2 linked regions of the Luteolibacter flavescens genome follow. The main gene of each other region encodes a partner of the protein of the gene in region 2 in a complex. Links are inferred from orthologs where the notes say so. Each region holds a gene or a part of one and is shown on either strand. Other genes may lie near its edges.

The links.
Region 1: the proteins of tsaD (region 2) and tsaE are in contact, whole or in part, in a crystal structure (PDB 6N9A), measured with the Thermotoga maritima proteins. The link is inferred for Luteolibacter flavescens from one-to-one orthologs. Residues at the interface, in WP_004082750.1 of Thermotoga maritima: Cys10, Asp11, Arg49, His50, Leu82, Gly84, Gly135, Gly136, Glu154, Thr155, Leu156, Asp157, Asp158, Ser159, Glu162, Asp165, Lys166, Arg169, Leu170, Tyr175, Lys213, Thr214, Leu217, Tyr218, Gln221, Arg222, Asn324; in WP_004082108.1 of Thermotoga maritima: Leu37, Gly38, Lys46, Lys57, Val59, Lys60, Ser61, Thr63, Phe64, Thr65, Leu66, Met67, Val69, Pro71, Tyr82, Arg83, Leu84, Asp86, Asp88, Phe89, Asp93, Ile128, Asp130, Glu131, Arg134.

The regions. Positions count from the first base shown.
Region 1 is NZ_JAPDDS010000002.1:182,245-191,675, forward strand. What follows is about bases 2,367-5,341. They hold tsaE (tRNA (adenosine(37)-N6)-threonylcarbamoyltransferase complex ATPase subunit type 1 TsaE), read left to right. Parts: upstream 2,367-3,639; coding sequence 3,640-4,044; downstream 4,045-5,341. Other genes in these bases: OKA04_RS04215 (hypothetical protein), read left to right, coding at 2,386-2,718; rpmA (50S ribosomal protein L27), read right to left, coding at 2,921-3,178; rplU (50S ribosomal protein L21), read right to left, coding at 3,205-3,516; OKA04_RS04235 (hypothetical protein), read right to left, coding at 4,058-4,351; OKA04_RS04240 (SDR family NAD(P)-dependent oxidoreductase), read right to left, coding at 4,398-5,075. Outside these bases: alaS (alanine--tRNA ligase), read left to right, coding at 1-789; pyrE (orotate phosphoribosyltransferase), read right to left, coding at 1,239-1,805; OKA04_RS04210 (hypothetical protein), read left to right, coding at 2,027-2,365; more of OKA04_RS04245, read right to left, coding at 5,342-5,655; bifunctional diaminohydroxyphosphoribosylaminopyrimidine deaminase/5-amino-6-(5-phosphoribosylamino)uracil reductase RibD, read left to right, coding at 5,794-6,831; OKA04_RS04255 (hypothetical protein), read right to left, coding at 6,991-7,272; OKA04_RS04260 (hypothetical protein), read left to right, coding at 7,422-7,775; OKA04_RS04265 (LysR family transcriptional regulator), read right to left, coding at 8,037-8,969; OKA04_RS04270 (LysR family transcriptional regulator), read right to left, coding at 8,944-9,431. UniProt on the Escherichia coli protein: Required for the formation of a threonylcarbamoyl group on adenosine at position 37 (t(6)A37) in tRNAs that read codons beginning with adenine.
Region 2 is NZ_JAPDDS010000020.1:6,394-15,778, reverse strand. What follows is about bases 3,511-6,439. They hold tsaD (tRNA (adenosine(37)-N6)-threonylcarbamoyltransferase complex transferase subunit TsaD), read right to left. Parts: upstream 5,531-6,439; coding sequence 4,490-5,530; downstream 3,511-4,489. Other genes in these bases: OKA04_RS22930 (PhoPQ-activated pathogenicity-related family protein), read left to right, coding at 5,649-6,439; OKA04_RS22940 (HAD hydrolase-like protein), read right to left, coding at 3,797-4,435; OKA04_RS22945 (OmpA family protein), read right to left, coding at 3,511-3,742. Outside these bases: OKA04_RS22955 (beta-L-arabinofuranosidase domain-containing protein), read left to right, coding at 1-1,039; OKA04_RS22950 (aldo/keto reductase), read left to right, coding at 1,304-2,455; more of OKA04_RS22945, read right to left, coding at 2,477-3,510; more of OKA04_RS22930, read left to right, coding at 6,440-6,992; OKA04_RS22925 (S41 family peptidase), read right to left, coding at 7,000-8,202; OKA04_RS22920 (Uma2 family endonuclease), read right to left, coding at 8,258-8,800; ATP-dependent Clp protease ATP-binding subunit ClpX, read right to left, coding at 8,980-9,385.

The sequences.
Region 1 (9,431 bases), on a different replicon or contig from region 2:
CAGATCGGCGGCGAGCCCGGCGCGATCAATGGCTACTCGATGGAACTCTGCGGCGGCACGCACGTCCGCAAGACCGGGGAGATCGGCCTCTTCAAGATCAAGAGCGAGGGCGCCATCGCCTCCGGCGTCCGCCGCATCGAGGCCGTCTGCGGTGCCAGCACGCTGGCCTACCTGAAGGAAGCCGCCGCACAACTCGACGCCGATACCAAGGCCGCCGAGGCGAAGCTGCACACGGCGAATGACAAGCTCACGGCCCTCGGCGAGGCGGGCATCCCCGGCAAGGACGCACCGCTGCCGGACGTGGAGTCCTACTACGCCGCCGCGGACATCCGCGGGGTGAATGAGGCATTCGACGCGGCACGCGCCGCGCTGGAAGCGACGAAGGAGGCCGCGATCGAGGCCGAGAAGCGCTTCAAGAAATTGCAAGCCGGCGCCGCCGCCAAGCAGGCGGACGCCGCGCTGGCCGAGCTGATCGCCGCCGGTGGCTCCATCGTCGCGAGCTTCGAAGCGGACGCCTCGCTGCTCCAGGAGCTGCTGAATGGAATGAAGAAGCAGGGCTTCACCGGAGCGGGCTTCGTCATCGTGGATGACGGCGACAAGCTCCACCTCGGTGCCTATTGCGGCGACGCGGCCCAGGCAAACGGCCTCAAGGCCGGTGACCTGCTCCGCGACCTCGCCGCCATCGCCGGCGGCAAGGGCGGTGGCAAGCCCGACCAAGCCCGCGGCGCTGCGCCTGAGCGTGAAAAGCTCGCGGAACTGGAAGCAGCGGCCAAAGCGAAGCTGGCGTAACGACCTGCCTGCGCCTCCAAGCGCAAGTAGCGGAAGGACTGCGTCTTTCCGGCGGGGCGAGGCGCGCACCAGAACGCCACCCGCCTCGCATCTCCAAGGCCGCCTCTACATAGGTGAGGCGGCCTGTTTCACCAAACTTCAAAGCAGCCTCGCCAAACGTGAGGCGACCAATTCACAGAGCTTCAAGCCGCCCCTAACGGAACGACGAAGTCGTCCCGCTACTGCTGGCATACAGGCGCACGTAGCGGAAGGACTGCGTCCTTCCGGCGGGGCGGGGCGCGCAGCAGAACGCCACCCGCCTCACATCTCCAAGGCCGCCTCTAAATAGCGGAGGCGGCCTGTTTTACCAAACTCCAAAGCCACCTCGCCAAACGCGAGGCGACCCTTTCCACAGAGCTTCAAGCCGCCCCTAACGGAACGACGAAGTCGTCCCGCTACTCAACCCCACCTCAACCCAGCAGCGTGCTGCGGGAGTAGAGGGCGATGACTGGCACACCACGCTCCTCGATGGCCTGGCGACCGCCTTCCTCGCGGTCCACCAGCACGAGGGCGAAGGCGACCTTGCCTCCCTCGCGCTCGATGACGTCGATGGCCTTCAGCGTGGAGCCGCCGGTGGTGATCACGTCGTCCACGACGATCACGGTCTGGCCTTCTGCGAAATTTCCCTCGATTTGTTTGCCGCGGCCGTGGCCCTTCGGCTCCTTGCGGACGGTGAAGACCTGCAGCGCTTCCTCCGGATGCTCCACGGCGCTGGCCATGCCCACGGACAGGGAGATGGGGTCCGCGCCGAGGGTCATGCCGCCGATGGAGTCGATATTCAGGTTTTCCTCAGCAATCTTTTTACGAACGGCGGCCCAGCCGAGCTTGCCGATCATGTTCGCGCCAAAGGGATCGAGCGCGGTGACGCGGCAGTCGATGTAGAGGTCGCTCTCCTTGCCGGAGGCGAGGGTGAAGGTGCCGGTGCGGACGGACTTCTTCAGGAGCAGGGCTTTCAGGTCGGCGGCGAGGTCGGACATGGGGAAAGGCAGAGACAGAAGACTCTCAGACGCAAGACTCAAGACTTGAAAGCTCGAGCTGACAGGAGCGTGGACGGAAAGCGTATCCGGCGATGCGAATGGAGAGGGATCCCCGGAACGGGCCGCTGCTCGGAAAAAGGAGGAATGGCTGCCGACCATCCTTCACCGGCGTGTCCCTGAAAGGACCCATTTCAGCGAACTGCCGTCCCCGATAAGATGAGATGAGCGCGTCCGCCCCGTCATTGTCTGAGGAAAAACGCGCCTTCTGGTGGGCTTGCGGCTGGCTTGCAGCCCTTTCGCTGGCCTGGACGGGGCATTTCATTTTCAGCCATATCGTCCACAAGCGAATGGCGGAGTTGCTGGTGATCGCGGATGGCGACTACCTCCCAGAAGTTGATGCCTACTTTTCCGCCACAGATCCGTGGCTCGATGCCTCGCGGGCGGTCGTCATCCTGTTGTCCTCCGGCTTTCTCGTTTGCCTTGCATGGTGGCTTCTCGCCATTCGTCAGCGGCGGAGATTCAGTTCGACGCCGGGAAACAATCCCGGTCAGGTTCGATAGAAATGAGCATCGGGCCTTCCATGAATCCATCGGCGACCCGCACCAACGAACAACGCTGGTTCTGGAGAACGGTCGGCTGCACGGCAGGCCTTTGCCTCGGCATGGTGACTTGGGCCATCTCCAGCTATCTCACCCAAGCGTTCATCCAGGAGATCATCATGAGTTCAGACCTTCCCGATCCGGATTACATGAGGGAGAAGGCCACCCCGATCAGAGTACTGACGTGGACCACTGGCGGACTGTTCCTCACCTTCGGACCAGGGCTTCTATTCTGCTTCACCAAATGGCTTCTGGCCATCCGTCGGCGTCGCGCCATTGAGGCGGCCTATTTCGGTGTGCCGCCAGCGAGATAGTCAGTGTTCTCGGTCGGGTCTGGCCCGCGGGGCGGGGGAGATCATCCCGCTTCACCGGACGGGCGAACCTACCTGCCAAGCGGAATGAATTCCGCGGTCCCGGTAGAGCTGCGCCCCGGTAGGGACCGGACTCCGCGCAGGCACGAAAAAGCCGCCGACCCTTGCGGGAAGGCGGCTTTTGGAAAGCTTCGTTTCGCTTCGCTTAGTTCGCGGAGGCGTTGGCACCCACGTTCACGCGGCGGCCATCCTTGTCGAAGAACACGCGGCCTTCGATGACGGCGAAGATGGTGTGATCACGGCCGATCTGGACACCGGCACCGGGATGCCACTTGGTGCCGCGCTGGCGGATGATGATGTTGCCCGGGATGACGGCTTGTCCGCCGAACTTCTTGACGCCGAGACGCTTGGAGCGTGAGTCGCGACCGTTCTTGACGGAGCCTTGACCTTTCTTGTGAGCCATGACGAGAGAGTGGTTAGGAGATTAGCTTAGCCCGCGATGGAGACGATCTCCAACTGGGTAAGGTGGCGGCGGAAGCCCTTGGTCTTGTGGAAGCCCTTGCGGCGCTTGAACTTGAAGGCAACGCCCTTCGGTCCGCGATGCTGCTGGACCACCTTGGCGGTGACGCTGGCGCCATCGACGAGCGGGGCACCCAGCTTGATGCTGCCGCCTTCACCGACCATGAGGACGTCGAAAGTGAGGGTCGCATCGACCTCGGCGTCGAGCTTCTCGACGTCGATCTTGTCGCCCTGTTGGACGCGGTATTGCTTACCGCCGGTTTTGATGACTGCGTACGCCATGGCTGAAAAGGGATGGTGGCCACCCGGGAGCCGGGCGGGCGGGGAGATCACCACGGGTCCGGCAATACCGCAAGGGATTTTTTTGAAATCGACGCGGGGAAATAGATCGGCTTCCTGAAAGGCATGGAGCGGGTGGTGCGCGATGAGGCGGAAATGGAAGCGCTGGGCGCGGAAATCGCGGCGGGACTGGAGCCCGGCAGCGTGCTCGCGCTGGTGGGCGGGCTGGGCGCGGGGAAGACGCGCTTCGTGAAAGGCCTGGCACGTGGCGCGGGTTACGCGGGCGAGGTGACCAGCCCGACCTTCGCACTGGTGCATGAATACCGCGGCGGGCGGCTGCCGCTCTTCCACTTCGACCTCTATCGTCTGAAGGACGAGGGCGAGCTGCTGGGAATCGGCTGGGACGAATTCTTCGACGAGCCGGGAATCGTGATCGCCGAGTGGGCGGATCTCTTCCCGGATCTGCTGCCGCCGGAGACGCGCTGGCTACGCTTCGAGGTGATCCCGGAGGGCAGGCGCGTCAGCGGCTGAGCGGGAGGAAAGATCAATAGATCGAGCGACCGACCGCGCCGAGGGCACGGCTGAGACTGCCCTGCGTGCGCTGCACGGTGCCGGGCGCATTGTTGTAGGTGCGCTGGGCGGTGGAGGCGGTGCGACCCACCGTCTGGCCGGAGCGATTCACGGCGTCATAGGTGCGGGCCGTGGTAGGCGCGACTTCACCATAGGTCCGGTTCGCCGTCTGGAGCGAGCGGCCGGCGGTGGCATTCGCGCTTCGATACGCATTGCTGCACGACGCGAGCAGGGCGACGGCGGCGGCAGCGGCAAGACGGGCTTTCATGGGCGCGTAACGTAGGGGTCCGGCGGAATCGGTCAATCCAGCATTTTCAGCCGATCCGGCTATCGAGCTGGAAAACCTGGCCGGAGGTGTGGGGGAGGTGCCGGTGGAGGTGGACGAGGAAGGAGGACACCGCGTCCGGTGTATTGAAGTCGCCCAGCACGTGATCCCGCCGGACCTGCTCTCGCCGCTCCGCGGAGAGCGTGGCGGTCATGCGGGTCTCGAGGAAGCCGGGCAGGATGACATTCGCGCGGACCCCGGCGGGGCCCAGCTCCCGGGCGAGGCTTTTCCCCAGGCCGATGAGCCCGGCCTTTGCCGCGGCATAGGCTGCCTGCCCCGCGGGCGGATGGAGCGCGGAGTAGCTGGAGATGAAAACAATGTGGCCCCGACGTGCACGCACCATGGAGCGCGAGGCGGCGGCGGCGCAGCGTGCGGCCCCGCGGAGATTCACGGCGAGCACCTCATCCCAAGCTGCTTCATCGAGGCGGGCGAGGGGAGCATCCCGGGTAATGCCCGCATTGCACACCAGCAGCTCCGGCTGGTGACTGCGGAAGAAATCCCGGACCGCCTCCGGATCCGTCACGTCCAGCTCGCGGCGGCCGGGGGAAAGCACCTCATGGCCTGCCGCTGAAAATGCCGCGTGGAGGGACCGGCCCAGCCCGCCCTCGCCCCCGGTGATCACGACAAGTCCGCCCACGCCGTGCAGCGTGGGCGGACTCAGGGTCATGGGCAAGGATAGCTGGAAAGGCCTGCTCCTACTTCTTGGCAGGCTCGACCGCCGGGGTGGACGTGCTCGCGGAGCTCCCGGGGCGGATGATAATGGCGTGCTCCTCGTACTTCACCACGGCGCCCACCTGCTTCACGAGCATGTCGAGCACGGCATTCGCAGGCACGCTTTTCACCTGCAGCGTCACGAGGGATTCGCCGAGTTTGTTCGAGGGATCCTGGACGATGAAGTTCGGCGAGAATTTCTTGTCCGACTTCTTCTCCACCATGATGCCGAGCGCGGCGAGTCCCTCGGAGAGCTCCACGCGGTCGAACTCCACCTGATCGATGGTGTATTCGGAGAGCTTCTTCGCACGGCCGCGCGCGACGATGGCGGTGCGGCGGTTCTTCAACTCGAGCAGTTGATAGCGGGCGTCGGCGTAGGTGGGGCGCAGCTTCAGCGCTGCGCGGAAGGAGGCTTCGGCCGTCTGGACGTCGCCATCGCGGATGGCGTCGATACCGGCCTGGTACATCTCGGACGCCTTGTCGGCGTGGGCGGGGATGGCGGTGATCGCTATGAGCGTGAGGATGAGTTTTTTCATAACGCGGGTTGCAGGTTGGGAAGAGATGGCAATCCAGATGACTACCACTCATCTGAGAAACTGACGGTGAGAGGCATCCACATCAACTGTGATTCCAAGGGCTTGCGCAGATTTCCGGAAAATGGCCTTTCAATGTCCATGCAAGGTGAAGACGTGCGGTGGATGCAGCGGGCGCTGGAGGAGGGGAGGAAGGGTGTCGGGCGCACTTCTCCGAATCCCCCGGTGGGCTCCGTTGTGGTGAAGGACGGGGTGGAACTCGGTGCGGGATGGCATCGCGGGGCAGGCCGGCCGCATGCCGAGCGCGAGGCGATGGCTGCCGTGAGGGCCACTCACGGGGACGACGCACTGGAGGGATCGACCGTCTATGTGACGCTGGAACCGTGCTCCACGCACGGGCGCACGCCGCCCTGCACGGACGGCCTGATCGAGGCCGGGGTGGCCCGGGTCGTTTACGCGGCGGAAGATCCGAATCCCGCGCACGCGGGTCGCGCCGACTCGCTGCTGGAAAAGAATGGCATTGCGGTGACCCGCGGCGTGCTGGCGGAGGAAGCCGCCGATCTCATCCGCGCCTTTACCAAGGTGCAGCTCACCGGCCTACCATGGGTGATGCTGAAGACGGCGATGAGCCTCGACGGACGCATCACGCTTCCGCCCGGCGAGGGCATGTGGCTCACGGGCGAGGAAGCACGCGCGGAAGTGCAGCGCCTGCGTGCCGAAGTGGATGCCATGGTGACCTCCGGCGAGACCGTGCGAAAGGACCGGCCGCGGCTCGACCTGCGTGATCCCGATCTGCTGGAAGGCAGGCTGCAGCCGTGGCGGCTGGTGCTGACCGCGGACCCAGCCAGCTTGCCGATGGATGCACCGCTCTTCACCGACGCTCACCGGGACCGCACCTTGATCGACGATCGCAGCCATCCCGAGGAAGCACTGCGAAAGCTGGTGAGGGAATGCGGTGTCTCCTCCGTGATGGTGGAGTGCGGCGGGCGGCTCGCCGCGAGTCTGTTAGAAGCCGGCCTCATCGACGAGTGGGTGGCATTCCTCGCGCCGCTCGCCGCGGGCGGGCCGCTGCCTGCGGTTGCGGGCGTGGGCTTTCCCGAGGGACTATCACTGAAGGATGCATCGTTCCGGAAATTCGGCCCGGATGTGATGCTGCGCGCGAGGATCGTGCGCGCGTGAAATGGCTCTAACAGAAAGGATTTCACACGCCTCTCATCAAGCCTTCATGCAAGCCGCGACGATGGGCGGCGCATGAGGTGTGATGGGGTGTGTGAAAGGAAAGCCCGGCCAAGGCGTGAGCCGTGGCCGGGCCATCATGGTCATGACACCGGGGCGGGATCAGCGGCAGCCGCGGCTGTAGCCGCCATGGCCGTGACCATGACCGTAGTGCACGACCCGCGGAGCAGGGCGATGATGGTGACGCACCGGCACCACGCGCTTGCGGAAGACGGGATGCCCGCAGTGGTCGTAGTAGGCGATGTAGGTCTCCACCCAGGCAGGCCCGCTGCACGAGCGGTGGAAGCTGACATAGACGCGCGAGTGATGGCCACGGGCTTCAGCGGCAGGAGCGGCAAACAGAGAAACCAAGGCAACTGCCAAGAGGATGATCGGCTTTTTCATAGTGGTGAATATTCGATTCACGAGCTTCGACGGGAGCTTCCCGGATCTATTCAAAGTCGATTTGGCAAATTTCCCCGCGGGTCGAAATTGACCGCGGAATTCCCATCGCGCGCACGGCGCACATCGTGAATCATCACAGGCGAACAATCATGAATGCATTCGAAGAATCTCCAGACACGTCCCACGGCAGCGCCTCTTCCAGGACGCCACGCTACACCAGCTTTTCCCAGGCGTTCGACACTGCGCGTGACGATGCCAAATCTGTCGCGCGGGAGGCGGCCCCCAAGCTCAAGGAAGCCCTCTCCGGGGCAGCTCATGACCTGGCTTACGGGGCCGCCTTCGGCGCCTGCTTCGCGGCATGCTTCGCGAAGGAACTGATGCCCACCAGCCTGCGCGAGACCCTGCGCCGCGGGGCGCGTGCAGGACGCACGGCAGCGGAAAAAGCCGCCGACCCGGTGACCGATCCAACTCCCGGCAGCGTGCCGCCGCCGCTGACGGCCTGATAGCCCATCGCTACTTCCAGAAAGACGGCCGGCGGCACCGGATGAACTCCGATGCCGCCGGTGTGCTGTCACGCAAAGACTTAACAGAATCGTCTCACGCGGCGGCACCATGGGTGCAGGGCTCCTCAGCGGCAACCCGCCACCGGGACTATTGCCTTATCACCCGATAAACCGGCAAATTATGCAGACCTTCATCTCGTCCCCTCTCTAACGACCGGAAACCGGCCTGCCACCGATCTAACGGAAAGCGGTCACTATGACTCACGCGGCGCGATGCTGCTTCGCGTGGATGTCGCCGATGCGCATCGCGGTCTGGAGCACAAGCGGCTGCCTCTCGCCGACGCGGATGAAGATCGAGAAGCTGAAGGCATCCGGCAGCAGGAATTCGAAAGCCTTCACGATGCCGAGCCCCGTCTGCGTGAGGTTCATGCGCTGGTCGGCATCCCCGGGGAAAATCATCACGCCCAGCCCCGCGATGCAGGCATCCCTCGCGGAGGCCTCGTCATCGAAGGAGCGTATGTCAGGCGGGAGGAGGCCATAGGTCTCCAGGCACCATTTCTCCAGGAACGGGCGGTAACCCGGCACCAGGGAATCGCTGGGCACCAGGATGGCGGAGCGCAGCACCTCCGGGAACTGGAAGCGCGCGGGGTCGAAATCGAAGTAGTCGAGATTCCACGCGAGGGTGGAGCCGCTCTGCCGCTCCAGATCGTAGCGCTGGATCGAGGCCTGGTCGGCCGCGTGGAGGAGGAAGCTGCCGGTGATCACGAGGTCCACCACATGCTCGCGCAGTGCTGCATCCCACTCCTGCCCGGGAGAGGGGCGTATCACCTCCAGCTCCGTGGCAGACGGGCCGGCTTTCAAGGATGCCACCAGCCGGTCCCCGGCCTCGGAGCGGTCCACCATCACCCTCACCCGGCCGTGGGCCTCACGGAGGAAGTGGGACATGCGAACGCCGAGCGCGTCATGCTCGTGCAGGATCTTCCGCGCGTGCTCCAGCAGGGTGACCCCCTCCCGCGTGAGCTGGATGCCATCCTGATGACGCTGAAAGAGCCGGAGCCCGATCACGGACTCCAGCTTGGCCACCCGGAAGGTCACCGCCGGCTGGGAGATCTCTTGGATTCGCGCCACCTCCGAGAAGCTGCCGCAGTCCGCCAGGCGGACGAAGGTCTCAAGACTCGCTAGATCGAAGTCCATTCTCGGGGGATTTCAGCGCACGGTCCACATGACCGACCATCGTTTCCAGGAACTCGTAGGGGTGCTGCTTCAGATAGGAAACATTCAGGGGGTAACTCGCCTCCACGCCGAGCGGCAGGAAGGTCACCTGCGGCAGCCGACGGAAAGAAACCGGCCGCACACAGACGACCGCATCTTCTTCCGCGGACTTGGCGTTCTCCGCCCAGCGCATGAAATGATGCTGCGAGCAAAGGTGGCCCTCGCCACCGCCTGACTTCCGGATGCGGTTCAGCGTATCCAGCGCACGGTTCTCGCCGGTGATGGTGGCCAGCGACCAACTCCAGTTCGAGAGTTCCTCCGGCTGGACCGGAGACGGGTCTTCCCGGTCGCGAAAGCACGCGACATCGAGCGCCATCGGCGGCAACTCACGCGACTCCAGGCGACGGCCTGGCACGCCCTCGATGGAGAAAAGCAGGTCGCACG
Region 2 (9,385 bases):
GAAGCAAGGCGACGAGGTGCTGCTGAAGCTGCCGATGAAGGTGAAGCTGCAGCGCGGCTTGAATGACAGCGTCAGCGTGCATCGTGGGCCGCTGGTCTTCTCTCTGGGTATCAAGGAAGAGAAGGTGGTTTTCGACAAGGGCAAGGTGCCGGGATTCGAGTCTTTCGAACTCCTCCCCAAGTCGGATTGGAACTACGCCTTGGATATCGACCTTGAGAACGTCGAAGCTTCATTCGATGTGAAGACTGGGCCGGTCCTTTACTCTCCTTTTCAACGGGGGGGTACCCCTATCCGGCTGATGACTTGGGCAAAGAAAGTGCCGACGTGGAAGATGGCGCACAGTGGCCTGATCGCACTGGATCCTCCGGTGAGCCCGGTGGCGTCCGATTCGCCCCGCGAGAGAATCAGTCTGGTGCCCTTCGGTGCCGGCATGCTGCGCGTGACCAGCTTCCCGGTGATCGGCAAGCCCGTCGCACCGGCCGAGTCATATGCCGCGGATTTCAGCAAGGGCACGTTCGATCGCTGGGTCAGCTACGGTGGTAGCTGGTACATCCGCGACGGTGCGCTCCACACCGCGGCGGAGGCCCACTCCGGCAGCGGCGGCGTGGTCGGTGCGAAGGCCGTGATGCCCTACACCGACTTCGCGGACTTCGTTTACGATGCGCAGGTCACCGTGAGCGAGGCGGGCGATGCCGGGCTGCTCTTCCGCACCAGCGAGGCCTTCCCCGGCATGGACAGCTATCGTGGCTACTACGCCGGCATCAGCGCGGAGAAGAACGAGCTCGTGCTCGGCAAGGCCGACAACCGCTGGATCCCGCTGAAGACCGTGCCGCTCACCGTGAAGGCCGGCGAAGCGACCGCAATCCGCATCGAGGCCGAGGGCCCAGTCATCCGCGTCTATGCCGGCGACCTCGACGAGCCGAAGATCGAGATCAATGACGACAGCTTCCGCTCCGGCATGATCGGCGTGCGCCGCTACTGCACCCGCGGTGAGAAGCACGCCGCCTCCTTCACCGGGATGAAGGCGAGCGGGCTGTAAGAACCACGCGCGTCCACCGACTTTCCGCCGCAGCCTGCCAACGGGATTCCGTTAGGCAGGGACTGCGGCGGAATTTTTTGTCGGCGGTGGTGCTCCCATGAGGGAAAGCAGCCGTTTTCCCCGACGGGGGAGAACGTCGGAATCTCCGTTGGCGCGACGAGACGTGCCGGGCGATTCTTCCGGTGAATCAGGGATCATGTGAGCCCGTGACGGGCTGTGCCTTGCCCTGATGCCGGAGCTTCACGCGATCGAACCATTGTCATCATGAATACACGCAGAGACTTCCTGGCCACCTTTGCCACTGCCAGCGGCGCGCTTGTCGCGGCTTCCTCACAGAGACTCGTCGCGCAGGATGCGGCACCCGCGGCAGCAGCTTCCGCGGCGTCGGGTGTGGCTCTTCCCCAGTCTGACAAGACCGCAAAGGGACGCTATCGTCCTCCCTTTCGCATCGGTCTCGGAAGCGCGCCCATCGGTGGATCTTCCGGTCTGGGCATCACGCACGCGCAGTCCTTTGCGATCATGGAGAATGCCTGGAATGCAGGCATCCGCTACTATGACACCTCGCCCTTCTACGGCTACGGCCTGGCCGAGCATCGCTTCAATCACTTCCTCTCGGAGAAGCCCCGCGAAGAGTTCGTGCTTTCGACGAAGGTCGGCCGCGTCTTCGAAGCGGCGGCGAATGCACCGAAGTCCGCGCTGGGCGGATGGGCGAATCCGCTGCCCTTCAAATACAAGTACGACTACACGGCGGAAGGCACGCGCCGCTCGGTCGAGGACAGCCTGCAGCGCCTCGGTCTCGCTTCCATCGACATCGTCTTCATCCACGACCTCGCGCCGGACAATGGCGACCTGAAGGAAACCTATCCCGCCTACTTCGAGCAGGCCGTGAAGGGTGCCATGCCCGAGCTCATCAAGATGAAGGAGGAGGGCATCATCAAGGCCTGGGGCCTTGGTGTGAATCACATCGATCCCATCCTCGGCGCCTTCAAGGAAAGCGATCCGGATGTCATCCTCATGGCCTGCAACTACACCCTCATCGACCACACCGCGGCGATCGAGAAGGTCTTCCCGCTATGCGAGGAGCGCGGGGCCTCGCTGGTCATCGGCTCGCCGCTGAACAACGGCTTCCTCACCGGACGCGACCGCTTCAACTACGGCGGGAAGCCGACCGCGGAGCAGATCGGGAAGCGCACCAAGCTGGAGGCCGTGGCGAAGAAGCACGCCGTGGATCTCCGCACCGCGGCGCTCCAATTCACCGCCGCTCCCGCCGTGGTCTCCGCGACCATCCCGGGTGCGCGAAGCGTGCCGCAGCCACAGGAGAACGTGACCTCGATGGGTGTGAAGATCCCCGCGGATTTCTGGGCCGAGCTGAAGAGCGAGAAGCTCCTCGATGCCTCGGCACCCGTGCCTGCCTGAGTGTGAAATCGCCTGCGCCGATCACTGCCCGAGACCGGGCGGGATCGGACGTGGTGCGGGCAGCGATGAATCCGATGGCAGCGGCACCGGTACGGGGACAGGGACAGGAATGCTGCCACCGCTTTCACTGCCGTCGGCCTTCGGCACGATTTGCCAGACCTCGCTGATCTGGTTCAGCTCCGGGGCATTCGCGCCGAAGCGGTCGGTCTGGCCCAGATACACCGCCTGAACGCGCTGGCCGGGCTTCTTCACCTGGTTCAGCACGCGGGCCACGGCGGTGGCGCGGTCGGAGGAAAGCGCGCGGTTGCTGTCCACGTCGCCGGTCTCGGACGCATAGCCTACGACGAGCAGCAGCGCATTGTCCGGGGCCAGGCCGGGGAAGCTGACGATCTTTTCCTGAAGATCCGGAGCGATGTCCGCTGCGCCAGTCGGGAAGCTGATCTTGTCCACCACATTGGCACCGAGCAACGCGCCGAACTGGCTGTAGGCGTCCGCGATATCCGACGTCGGCTTGTCTTCCAGGCTGCGGAGCTGGCGGAAGAGCTGCACGCCGTCCTCAAGCAGTTCGCTTTCGGAGCCGGCGAAGAGCGAGGCTTGGGAGATCAGTGCCTCCAGCTCTGCCACGCGGATGAGGAGTTGGTCGCGCTCCGCGGTGATCTGGGCGAGCGCGCCGTTGCCCTGGCTCAGGCGGCGGACCTCGTCGGTGAGGGCGATCACGCGCTGGCTGGCGGCGTCGAGCTGGGTGCGGAGGCCGGAGGCATCGGAGCCGTCGATGAGTGCCCGGTTCAGGTCCGCCTGGAGCTTGTTGATTTGCTCGACGCGGGAGGCCAGCAGCTTCGCCGTGTCAGCGAGTTCCTGGTTCCGCTTGTCGAGTTCGGCGTCCTTGTCGGCGATGAGGCCCTTGGCGGCCTTCGTCAGGTCCACCAGGGTGGCGGTGTCCTTGATGATGCGCTCGGCGGCTTCATCCGCGGACCGGGTCGTATCGCCATAGAGCGGGGTCAGGCCGAGCTTGGCGCGCTCCTGGTTGATGCTCGACTGGAGGATTTCGAGCTGGGCCTTTTGCTCGCGGAGTGCCGGGTCGCCAGCCGCATCCGCCGAGGTGCCGGCCGGGCGGGACTTCATCGCCATGGCGATGAGGATGCCGACCAGCGCGATCACCACGAAGCCGAGCGCGAGCACGGAGTTTGGCAGGGGAGTCGTCGCGGCCTTTGGCGCGGACGTGGACTCGGCGGCCTCGGGTGCCTCTGCGTGCTTCTCCGGTTCGGGGGCGGCGGGTTGCTCGTTCATGGGCCGCAGATTGGCAAGCGGCTCCGGATTGTCGAACCCTGAAATGCGCCGCGCTCAGGCCTCCTCCGGCACCAGCGACAGCAGCTCGTCCGGATGGTGCAGCAGGTGCTCCGGAGACTCGGCGGCGAGCGAATCCGCGGAATTGAAGCCCCACGTGACCGCGGCCACGGCGATGCCCGCCTTCTTCGACGCCTTGATGTCGCGGATCTCGTCGCCCACGTAGAGCATTTCCTCCGCGTGAAGGGAGAAGGTCTTCCGGATGGCGCGCAGGTGTCCGGATTTCCCGGTGAGCCGCGAGGTGGACGAGATGAAGTCGAAGTGATCGCGCAGGCCGTGGGCCTTCAGGAAGAGATCCACGTTTTCCTCCGCATTCGACGTCAGCACGCCGAAGGACTTCGCGCGGGCGCGCATGGCGGGGATGACCTCGCCGATGCCGGGGATGAGGGCCAGGCGGGTGATGTCCGACCGCATCATCGAGGTGCCGCGCGAGAGCAGGGTTGGCACGCGGCGCTTCGGGATATCGAGGTGGTCGAGCAGTTCGAGCAGGGAAAACTTCCGCAATTCGGGCAGCTCCTCCGCCTGCACCTCGCGGAGGGAGTATTCCACGGCGAGCTGGTTGTAGATCCGGCGCGTTTCTTCCAGCGTGTCCGCCAAGGTGCCGTCGAAGTCGAAGATGATCGTGCGGTAGGCCATGCTTTGGTTTTGCCTAATTTGAGCCGGATTTCCCGATGCCTCAAGCATCTTGGCTCAACTTGCGTTCCCGGAGGCGACCAGCGGCAGATTCGGATCGATATCCGCGTCCAGCGGCGAGGCATGGCCCTCGTGGGCGCGGAGGAGCGCGGCGAAGGCGATCATCGCGGCATTGTCCGTGCAGAGGCCCGGCGTGGCGGTGGCGAGCGTGATGCCCTCCTTCCGGCAGGCGTCCTCGAAGGCGGCGCGCAGGGTCTTGTTCAGGCTCACCCCGCCGGAGAGAGCGATGAGCTTGCGCCCGGCGTGCCTCGCGGCGCGGAGGGTCTTCGTGACGAGCACGTCGATCACGGCTTCTTGGAAAGACGCGCAGAGGTCTGCCATCTCCTCCGGCCGGGCCGTGCCGGTCTCGGGATTCCGCTCGGAGAGCGTGTAGAGCACGGCGGTCTTCAGCCCAGAGAAGGAGAAGTCGAAGCCCGGCTCCTTCATCATCGAGCGGGGGAAGGCGAAGGCGCGCTTGTCGCCGCCCGCCGCAGTCTTCTCGATTTCCGGTCCGCCGGGATAGGGCAGGCCGAGCATCTTCGCGACCTTGTCGAAGGCCTCGCCCGCGGCATCGTCGCGCGTGCCGCCGAGCTTCGTGTAGCGGCCCGGTCCCGCCACGTCTAACAGCAGGGTGTGCCCGCCGGAAACGATCAGCGCCAGATGCGGCAGCACCACTCCGGTCTCCACGAAGGGCGAGAGCAGGTGGCCCTCCAGGTGATTGATGGCGAGGAAGGGCTTGCCCGCCGCCGCGGCCATCGCTTTCGCCGCGGTCGCACCGATCAGCAGCGAGGACGCGAGACCGGGCCCCGAGGTGGCGGCGAAGGCATCGATGTCGCGGATCGAGACCCCGGCGTGTTGCAGCGCCTGCTCGACCAGCGGTCTCAGGTGCAGCGAGTGATTCCGCGAGGCGACCTCCGGGACCACGCCGCCGTATTGCCGGTGAAGCTCGATCTGCGAGGCGATCTCCGACGCGAGGATTTGCGCGGGCTGCCCCGGCTCGCCGCGCAGGATCGCGACCGCGGTTTCATCGCAGGAAGATTCGAGGGCGAGCAGGAGCACGCCGGGAAGCGTCCGGGGAAGACGGGCCGCGTGCCAAGGAAAGAATCACCGGTAGTCGAGCGGTGTGCGGCGGGAAATCTGCCGCTTGTGCCATCGCCGGGGGCGGGTAGCATGGTGGATGCGTTTGCTCGGAAAGCTTGTCCTGCCTCTCGCGCTGCTGCTTGGCGCGCCCGCCCTGTCGTTTGCGAAGGAGCCGCCTGCCATCCCGGCCGACCTCGGCACCTACCTCACGAAGGCCGAGCCCGGCTCGGGCTGGAAGATCGAGGATTCGAAGGACTTCGGCATCGCGAAGGTGTGGCGCCTGAAGCTGACCTCGCAGGTCTGGCAAGGCATCACCTGGACCCATGATCTCCTGATCGTGCGCCCGCCGGACGCGCCGACGGGGAAGATGCTGCTGCTGAATGAAGGTGGCAGCGCTTCCGAGCAAAAGGCGATGTATGCGGCGCTGCTCGCGGGCAAGATCAAGGCCCCGGTGGCGCTGCTGCTCGGCGTGCCGAACCAGCCCTTGTTCGACGGCAAGCGGGAGGACGACCTGATTGCGGAGACCTTCGTCCGCTTCCTCGACTCCGGGGATTCGTCGTGGCCGCTGCTCTTCCCGATGGTGAAGAGCGTGGTGAAGGCGATGGATTCGCTCCAGGAATTCGGCAAGCAGGAGTGGGGCGGGCCGGTGGAGAAATTCATCGTCGGCGGTGGGTCGAAGCGTGGCTGGACCACCTGGCTCACCGCAGCGAATGACCCCCGCGTGATGGCGATCACGCCGATGGTCATCGACGTGCTGAACATGCGCGACCAGCTCACCCACCAGCAGAAGTCACTCGGCGGCCCCAGCGAGGAAATCTCGCCCTATACGAAGCGCGGGCTCGTGCCGATCCCGGACACGCCGCGCGCGAACCAGCTCTGGTCGATGGTCGATCCGTGGACCTACCGCGAGCGCTTTACCATGCCGAAGCTCATCGTGTTGGGGAACAACGACCCCTACTGGAGCACGGATGCGCTGAACCTCTACTGGGACGCGCTGCCCGGTGAGAAATACATCTCCTACTCCCCGAATGCGGGCCACGACCTGACCGAACGCGATGCGGGCGGGCGAAAGCTTAGCCCGGACCGCGCGATCAACAATGTCTCCGCCTTCGTCCGCCACCAGCTCACCGGCAAGCCGCTGCCGAAGCTGGCGTGGAAGCATGGCTCGCGCGCCGATGGCAGCCTCGAGCTGACGATCACCGCGGACCCCGCCCCGCGCGAGGCGCGCCTTTGGTATGCGCGCTCCGAGACCCGCGACTTCCGCAAGTCGCGCTGGGAATCACTGCCGATCAAGATCAAGGACGGCGAGCCGATCATCGCGAACGGCCCGAAGCCGGACAAGGGCTTCATCGCCTACTACGCCGACCTCGGTTACCAGATCGATGACCTGCCGCAGTGGCTCTGCACGCAATTGCGAGTGGTGGGCGCGGACGGGGAGTGACGGGAGCTCACTTCGCTTCGCCTGCGGCTTTCAGCCCGGGGTCTTGCCAGCCTTCGAGCTGCTTCGCCTCATCGGCAGTCAGGGCCGCGCGGCGGTAGGAGAGTGCGAGCTTCTCGCGATCGGCGTCGGTGAAATTCACCTTCACGTCCGGAGTGATGCCCGTGCGGTGCGGCGTCTTGCCGGATGGCGTGTGATAGGTCGCGATGGTGAGTCGCAGCGCCGTCCCGCCACCCATGGGGATGATGTTCTGCACGGAGCCCTTGCCGTAGCTGGTCTCGCCGACGATCACCGCGCGCTTCAGGTCCTGCAGCGCGCCCGCGGTGAGCTCGGAGGCTGAAGCGGACATGTGGTCGATCAGCACGTTGATGGGGTACTCGCGCTTGCGGCGCTGGCGCTCGGGGGTCTTGAGCGGCTCGCCCTGCACTTCGCCGCCGCGACCCTGGGTCGTCACCACCGCGGTATTCGGCGGCAGGAAGAAGCCCAGGATCTGCACGGTCTGGTGAAGGTCGCCGCCGGGATTTCCCCGCAGGTCGAGGATGAGGCGCTTCATGCCCTTGTCTTCCAGTTCATCGAGCGCGGCTTCCATTTCGCGAGCGCAGCTTCCCATGAAGGACGCGAGGCGGATGTAGCCGGTGCCGGCCTCGTCCAACAGGCGGGCATCGGTCACCGCCTTCTCCTCGACGGCGATGTGGATGAGCTCGACCTCGACGGGCTTGGGCTCGGCGGGGGATTTCAGCTTCAGCTTCGTCCGCTCGCCCGGCGGCTTGCGCAGCGAGGAAAGCAGGATCTCCAGCGGTGGCGGCGGATCGCCATCCACCTCGAGGATCGCGGAGCCGGGCAGGAGATTGGCGCGCGATGCCGGAGTGGCAGGTGCGATGTTCGAGATGAAAGACCCGTCATCCCGCACGCCGACGGTCAGCCCGAGCGAGGGCAGGTAGGGGTCCAGCTTCGGGTCCGCCTCCATGGCTCGCGCCATCTCCGGATGGATGAAGCTGGAGAAGGGATCGAGGCTGGAAAGCATACCCTCCAGCGCATGGTTCACCAGCCGGTCATACTCCACCTTGTCCGCATCCGGATGCCGCTGGCGAACCTGCTCGAGCACCTTCACGAAACGCTCGATCGCCGGATAGGCAGCCTCGTCCGGGTCGGGCGGGGTCGCGGGATCCGCGAAGACGATGGCGGGTAGCAGGGCCAGCAGGATAGCACGCACGACGCGAGGCTAGGGAGCCGCGGCGGATATTGGAATCGGGAACTTTTTCTTCAGCTCACTCGATCTGCGTTGGGAATGCCGGGATCATTTCCGATGCGCCCACGGATTTGCCTGCCACGAAAAAGCTCATCATTCCGTTCTCGGAGCACAGCCAGACCTCCTTCGCGCCCGCGTCGAAGTAGAGCTGCTTTTTCTCCTCGATCTCGCTGCTCGTATTGGAGGGAGAAATGACCTCCACGCAGATTTCGGGCGACCTCAGCAGGCAGGACTTGCCTTCCGATTCCTGCCAGACATCGGGAGAGCACCACGCGACATCTGCAGACTTCACGCCCTTGCGCGTGGAGATGGGGCACTCGGTGATCACCCGGCCTTTGGGTGAGAGGCGTCGAAGCCAATAAGAAATTTCAGACTGCTTGTTTCCGTGGCTCGGGGCGGGAGGGGGAGACATGATGATCTGGCCGTGCTCGTCGGTTTCAAAGCGGTAAGGCATCCGGGCGAATTCCGGATTCGCGACAATCTTGTCCCACACCGCGAGATTGAATGCGGTCCGGTCATGCTCGACTGCGGTGCGTTCCGAGGCTTCGAGGACGCTGCTCATGACCGTAAACTAGCAGCCGGATGGCCCTGTGGCAATGTCGCTGCCGTTTCGCCTTCACGCCGCTGGTTCGCGTTGGAACGAACGCAAGGACTCTTGAAAAGAACTCCGAGCCCGAAAAGAAATGAGACAGGGCACCTGAAGCGGCACCCTGTCTCGATTGATTCAAATCTGGCGAACGATCAAGCCGCGTCCTTGTCCGCGCGCTTGCGCCGCATGAGGGGCGGGCGCTCGCCGAGGACGACAGGGCGGTTGATGGTGATGGCTTCGATGTCGCCCTTCGACGGCACCTCGTACATCACGTCGAGCATCAGCCGCTCGAAGATGGAGCGCAGGGCGCGGGCACCGGTGCCGCGGCGGACGGCCTCCTCGGCCAGCGCGCGCAGGGCATCGCGGGTCACGCGGAGCTTCACGCCGTTCAGGGCGAGCTGCTTGCCGTATTGCTTCACCAGCGCGTTCTTCGGCTCGGTGAGGATGGAAATCAGCTCGTCCTCGGTCAGCTTGCGGAGCGCGGAGATGACGGGCAGGCGTCCGATGAATTCCGGGATGAGGCCGAAGTGCAGCAGGTCCTCCGGCTCGGTCAGGTCG